DNA from 2 places in the Pseudomonas sp. XS1P51 genome. Region 1 is predicted to be linked to the other one. Evidence: riboswitches for the same ligand, from Rfam matches in the RefSeq annotation. Region 1 holds a riboswitch; the other holds the start of a gene.
What was found. A riboswitch is a leader RNA that binds a small molecule or an ion and turns the genes downstream of it on or off. The one in region 1 is predicted to bind cobalamin.
Positions count from the first base shown of each region.

Region 1 (3,401 bases):
TTGACGGTGATCAGTTCCGGGTCGCCGGGACCTGCGCCAATGAAGTAGACGGTCATCGTCGTTTCCTGTCAGAAAAAAGGGGGCAGGGCAGGCTTCAGATGAAGAATGCTCATGATCGAAGGCGGGGATTATCGGGGATTTTACGCAGCACAGGCCAATGCCAAGGTTGCCTGGGCATATTTTTGTCGTGGAATCAGCAGTTTTGCCGGGGCCTGGGCCAGTTGCTCAGCAAGGGCCAGCGCGGCACTTTCCGCTACGCCGTAGCAGCCGGTGCGTTCGAACGCGATGTCCGAATGATGGCTGAGTTGCGGTTGATAGCCAGCCAATTGTTCACTGCTAAAGTACATCAGCGGCAGCGCGAGTTGTTCGGCGAGCTCGATCAAGCCAGGTTCATCGCGTTTCAGTTCGATGCTGGCCAGCGCCTTGATCTGGTGCAGTTCGATTTGATGAGCCTGTAACGCCTGATCGAGCAACGCCCGCAGCGTGCTGACGGGGCAGCCGCGTTGGCAGCCCAGGCCGACCACCAGGGTCGGCGCTGCGCTGACATCAGTCATGCGTGGTATTGGCCATCGCTTTTGCGGCGGAACAACCAGGCACTGATCAGGCCCAAGGCCAGCCAGAACGCCACGTTGGTCAGCTGCGAAGCGATTTTGAACTGCGATTCCAGCACTTCCGGAGCGAGCATCGAATGGACTTCCGGTTGCGGCGCGCCGATCACATGGGGAACGGCCAGGATCGCCACGCCGAGGATTTTCATCAGCCAGTGGCGGCTGAACACGATCAGGGCGATACCGACAGCGGTGGAGGCGGCTGTACCGATCCACCAGATCTGCCGTTGCGCCAGATCGGCAGCGACAGTGCCCGGCAGCTCAGGTGGCAGGCCCAGCGTCGGCGCCAGTACGAACGTCGCATAACCGGCCAAGCCCCAGAGCAGGCCCTGAGAGGTTTTAGTCGGTGCGCGCAAGGTGTAGAGACCAGCGAGCATCAGGGCGAAACCCACGGCAACCACCAGATTACCCCCGGTGGTCGACAGCACGCGCTGCCAGCCGTCTTCCGGCTCCCAGGCTTCGGCATCGTGGGTGTGAGCGGCGACGGCACCTGCGGCGTGTTCGTGGATTTCAACAGCGGCCGGCTCGGATTTTTCGTAGGTCTCGGCTTGTAAAATCAGTGGCGAGACCCAGAAACTTTGCAGCAGCGTCAGCAACAGGGCGGCCAGCAGCCCGGTGAAACCTGCGGTTTGCGCAATACGCTTGATCATGTCGGCAGGTCTCAATGGCACGGGAATGCGGCGCTGTGACGGGTATCGTGAGCGGCGTTGTGCACCGCTTCGATGTGCGAGAAACCGGCGAAATACACAAGGCACGCGCCCAGGATCGACGCACACACGGCGGCGGTCAGGCGTTGAGTTTGGGTCGTGGTGCTGCTGGCGGTGCTCTTATCGGTGTTGCTGGGGCCGGTACTGCTGATGATCGACATGGCGCTTCCCTCTGGTCTGTCAGCGGGTGAATAGAGCGCATGGAGGACCCCTGCGAATCGCGCACGCAGAGGCTCAAACAGCGCCCGCCCACCGCGGGTTTGTTATTCAGTGAACGTAACGGTCACTGTGTGTTGCGGGCCGGTCTCCGGGCTCACGAGGGGCTTGGGCTGACGCCGAAACCTGCAAGAATCACCTTCCCATGCCGAACTGCTGGCACAGTGGATTTGATCCTTCGCTCGCTTACCGTTGCGGGGGCAGCACCGGACTGACATGGCTTTGAGTAAAGCACATGATTCACCGGTTTCCCGTTTCACCCTGTGAAGGGCACCCGTAACAAGGCGTGTAGGAGAGCATGGCCGGGGGCTGGGCGTCAATTGGCATGGGTTCTCAACTCGGCACTGAAGTGACTTCATCGCGAGCAGGCTCGCTCCCACATTCGATTGCGGCCAACTGTGGGAGCGAGCCTGCTCGCGAAGGGGCCGGTGACGACGCTACAAGACATTGACCCGCCCCCAAGCGATGCGTAGCCTTGCGCTTTCGAGGTTCTTCGGCGTTTGCCGAAGCTAAGAAGGGAACGCGGTCGATGCCGCGGCTGCCCCCGCAACTGTGAACGGTGATGTTCGCTGCCACGCCACTGCAAGCCCTATCGATCGGGCACGCGGGAAGGCGCAGCCAACGCCAGTCCAACGACTGGCAAGCCGTCAGCCAGGAGACCTGCCTCGACACAGATTCTCACTACAACCGGGCGGGGTGATCCGGTGGCGAACTCTCCCGCGCGCGCATCCGTCGCAGCGATTGTCGTCCCGTATGCCCGCCACCTTGCCAAAGGGCATCCGATGAAAACACTGGCCAAACTTCCCGTCACCATCGTTACCGGCTTCCTCGGCTCGGGCAAAACCACTTTGCTGCGGCACATGCTCGACAATGCTCAAGGCCGTCGCATTGCGGTGATCGTCAACGAGTTCGGCGAGCTGGGCATCGACGGCGAAATCCTCAAGCAGTGCTCCATTGGCTGCACCGAAGAAGAAGCCAACGGCCGCGTCTATGAACTGGCCAACGGCTGCCTGTGCTGCACCGTTCAGGAAGAATTCTTCCCGGTGATGCGCGAACTCGTCGCCCGTCGCGGCGACCTCGATCACATCCTCATCGAAACCTCGGGCCTGGCCCTGCCAAAGCCGCTGGTTCAAGCCTTCCAGTGGCCGGAAATCCGCAGCGCCTGCACCGTTGACGCGGTCATCACCGTCGTCGACAGCCCGGCCGTCGCCGCCGGCACCTTCGCCGCATTCCCGGACCAGGTCGACGCCCAGCGCAAGCTCGACCCGAACCTGGATCACGAATCGCCACTGCACGAGCTGTTCGCCGATCAACTGGCCAGCGCCGACCTGGTGATCCTCAACAAGGCTGACCTGATCAGCCCTGAAGACCTGGCCCGCGTGCGCCTGGAAGTCGCCGAAGAGCTGCCACCCGCGGTAAAAGTCATCGAAGCCAGCAGCGGTCGCCTGCCACTGGACGTACTGATCGGCCTTGGTGCCGGCTCCGAAGAACACATCGACAGCCGTCACAGCCATCACGATCACCACCATGAAGGTGAAGACGATCACGATCACGATGCATTTGATTCGATCTCCATCGAACTGCCGCAAGCCGACGAAAGCCTGCTGATGGACGCGCTGACCCAACTGGTGGTCAAGCACGGCATCCTGCGCGTCAAGGGTTTCGCCGCGATCCCGAACAAACCGATGCGCCTGTTGATCCAGGGCGTGGGCACGCGTTTCGACAAGCATTTTGACCGTCAGTGGGGCGCCGATGAAGCGCGTACCACCCGCCTGGTGTTGATCGGTCAGGAGCTGGACGCCGCTCAACTCGAAGCGCAATTGCGCGCTGCACTCAGCGTTTAAGCCATGCACCTGCTCAGGACCCAGCC
Region 1 covers NZ_CM142707.1:2,106,106-2,109,506, reverse strand. Annotated here, with positions in the region: gene cobM (precorrin-4 C(11)-methyltransferase) at 1-56, opposite strand, end outside; gene ACYZUD_RS09655 (cobalamin biosynthesis protein) at 141-554, opposite strand; gene ACYZUD_RS09650 (CbtA family protein) at 551-1,258, opposite strand; gene ACYZUD_RS09645 (CbtB domain-containing protein) at 1,270-1,476, opposite strand; cobalamin riboswitch at 1,597-1,824, opposite strand; cobalamin riboswitch at 2,001-2,213, shown strand; gene cobW (cobalamin biosynthesis protein CobW) at 2,314-3,375, shown strand; gene cobN (cobaltochelatase subunit CobN) at 3,379-3,401, shown strand, end outside.

Region 2 (3,401 bases), 2.3 Mb from region 1:
CACGATAAACCGCCTCCGCCCCACGCCCACCGTTAGGGCTCAGGCCTCGAGCAATCGGCTCAAGTTCAGTGCGGGTCAACGAATGGTGATAGGTGTGCCCGCGCAACGAACCTTCCGGCAATTCGACCGCTTGCAGTGCCAACGCTGCCAGACGCTTTTGCATCACCGCATCCCCTGCCAGCAAGCCGACCAGTTCAGCGCGAGTGCCCTCGACATCGGTCAACGAATCGAGCAGATAAAGCATGCCGCCGCATTCAGCCAGCAGCGGTTTCCCGGCGGCATGGTGAGCACGAATGGCGGTCAGCATCGTTGTGTTCCGTGAAAGCGCCACGTGGTGCAATTCAGGGTATCCGCCGGGCAAGTAGAGGCTGCCTGCCTCCGGCAAGCTTGCGTCACGGATCGGCGAAAAAAACAGCAGCTCGGCGCCCATGGCCCGCAGCAGATCCAGGCTCGCGCCATAGGTAAAGGCAAACGCCTCGTCACGGGCCACGGCAATCCGCACGCCGGCCAGCAATGGCTCGGCAGCGATCACATCAGGAGCGGCAAATTCCACCGCCGGCGGCAGCGCGACCTCGCAGCTGCTGGCCAAGGCATTGGCCGCCGCATCGAGACGCAGATCGAGATCATTGAGCTCGCTGGCCTGAACCAGACCAAGATGCCGACTCGGCAATTCGATCCCGGTTTCCCGGGACAACGCACCGTACCAGCGCAAGCCTTCGGTCAGGCTACCTTCGAGCAATTGCGCGTGACGCAACGTGCCGACGCGGTTCGCCAACACCCCGGCGAACGGCAAGTCCGGCTGATAGCGAGCCAGCCCCAGGGCCAGCGCACCAAAGGTCTGCGCCATGGCGGTGCCGTCGATCACGCCAAGCACCGGCACACCAAAGTGTCGCGCCAGATCGGCGCTGGACGGCGTACCGTCGAACAGCCCCATGACGCCTTCGATGAGGATCAGGTCCGCCTCACCGGCTGCTTCCCACAACAATCGACGACTTTCCTGCTCGCCGACCATCCACATGTCCAGTTGATACACCGGCGCACCGCTGGCGCGCTCGAGAATCATCGGGTCGAGGAAATCCGGGCCGCACTTGAACACGCGAACCTTGCGCCCCTGATTGCGATGCAAACGGGCCAACGCAGCGGTGACAGTGGTCTTGCCCTGACCGGAGGCCGGCGCGGCAATCAATACCGCCGGGCAATGACGTGGTTGACTCACAATTCGACGCCTTTTTGCGCTTTGATCCCGGCCTGGAATGCGTGCTTGATCACGCCCATTTCGGTAACGGTGTCGGCCAGTTCAATCATCTCCGGTTTGGCGCCGCGACCGGTAACCACCACATGCTGCATCGGCGGACGCGCCTGCAAATCGCTGAGCACCTGATCGAGATCGAGGTAACCGTGCTTGAGGGCGATGTTCAATTCATCGAGCACCACCAGGCCGATGGACGGATCGCGCAGCAATTCGCGCGACACCGCCCAAGCGGCCTCGGCGGCGGCGATGTCGCGCTGGCGGTCCTGAGTTTCCCAGGTAAAGCCTTCGCCCATTACATGAAAACGCACCTGCTCGGGGAAGCGCCGGAAGAATAATTCTTCGCCGGTGCTGTTGCGGCCCTTGATGAACTGCACCACGCCGCACTGCATGCCATGACCCATGGACCGGGCGAGCATGCCGAACGCCGAACTGCTCTTGCCTTTGCCGTTGCCGGTCAGCACCAGCAGCAGGCCGCATTCATTCGGAGAGTTGGCGATGCGTTCGTCGATTACGGCTTTTTTACGCAACATGCGCGCCAAATGGCGTTCGTCACGATCGGGGGTATCAGTCATGGGGGAGCTCTCCGTTGAGGCTGGAAACGGCGGGCAGGCACAAGAATAGACGGCAAGAAGCCTGGCATCGCCCACCGTGATGCCACTGGATGAATCAGGCCGGTCTCCGGGCTCATGAGCGGCGTTCGCCGGACTGCGCGCCTTCCCATGTCGATTATCGACACAGTGGCTCAAGGCACAGTCTTCACTCATTTACCGTTGCGGGGGCAGCGCCGGGATCGTGATCTTCTTCCCTGGAAGAGATGACTCACCGGCTTCCCTGTTTCACTCTGTCGACCAATGCCACAGAGCACCTGAAACAAGCCGCGAAGGTTAGAGGGTTGGGGGTGGAGCGTCAATTAAAGCCGGGACGCCACTGAGCGAATAACTGCCGTTGATCAACTAAATGACGTCAATCTTGTGCCACACTCACAGCAGTGATATCAAAGAGCCACAACCTGACAACACAATAAGAAGAGGGAGCCACATGCAAGGCATGATCATCAGCAACCCGAAGCTGGAATTCCTGCGTCCGGTGCTGGAACGCTGGTTTGACTGTATCGACCGCTACAATGCCGTGCGTGGCGATAACGACACGCCTTACTGGTACGACGAAAAAGCCAACCTCGGGTTGCTCTCCGCGGCTGCCTGGATGGCGGAAATGGTCACGCTGCAACAAACGCCAACCCGCAAACAGAACGAAGAAGGTGAACGCAACGCCCGCGCCGATCTGTTTATCGCCACCCCCGAAGAACGCGCCTACCTTCAGGCCACTCAACGCTGGCCGCGGGTCAACAGTCTGAACCTGAGTCAGGCCCTGATCGATATCACCAGCGACGCGAAAAGGATCGCCTACGCCAGCGACCTGAAACTCGGCTGCCTGTTCGTTGCACCGCAAAAGGCCCAGCATAGTGCTACGCCGGAAGAGCTTCAGGACATGGTCGACGACCTGCAAAAGGAACATACCTGCGCCGTGGCCTGGTATTTCCCGTACGCCTATCGCAAGTTGCGCAACGAAGCCGGCAACTATCACCCCGGCATTGCCATCTTGCTCAGGGAAGCCCGCGGCTGACCGGTTGAACCATCGCACGACTAAGCTTCTCTATGATTAGGTCAATGCATTCATAGGGAAGATCAGCATGCGCAAGCCCCAGCTCGTTCTCGTCATCGCGCTCGCCGGAGGGCTCGCCGCCTGTGGTGAAACCTCCAGCCTGCAAGTCTCCGACGGCACCGGACCGTCGCCCAAACTGCCAGAACCGAACAAGACCCTGATCCCGACGGTGAACATCGCCCCGGCGATCGGCTGGCCGGACGGTGCCAAACCCACCGCCGCGGCGGGGACTCAGGTGGCGGCGTTTGCCGAAGGGCTCGATCACCCGCGCTGGCTCTATGTGCTGCCCAATGGCGACGTGCTGGTCGCTGAAACCAACGCACCACCCAAACCCGATGACGGCAAAGGCATTCGTGGCTGGGTCATGGGTAAAGTCATGGGCCGGGCCGGTGCTGGCGTACCGAGCCCGAACCGCATCACATTGCTGCGGGACAAGGATCACGACGGCATCGCCGAAACCCGCACAGTGTTTCTGGAAAACCTCAAT
Region 2 covers NZ_CM142707.1:7,072,536-7,075,936, reverse strand. Annotated here, with positions in the region: gene ACYZUD_RS32715 (cobyrinate a,c-diamide synthase) at 1-1,216, opposite strand, end outside; gene cobO (cob(I)yrinic acid a,c-diamide adenosyltransferase) at 1,213-1,824, opposite strand; cobalamin riboswitch at 1,905-2,136, opposite strand; gene ACYZUD_RS32705 (hypothetical protein) at 2,291-2,875, shown strand; gene ACYZUD_RS32700 (PQQ-dependent sugar dehydrogenase) at 2,943-3,401, shown strand, end outside.
Region 2: linked by a shared signal. The riboswitch ahead of cobO (cob(I)yrinic acid a,c-diamide adenosyltransferase) and the one ahead of ACYZUD_RS09645 (CbtB domain-containing protein) in region 1 are both predicted to bind cobalamin.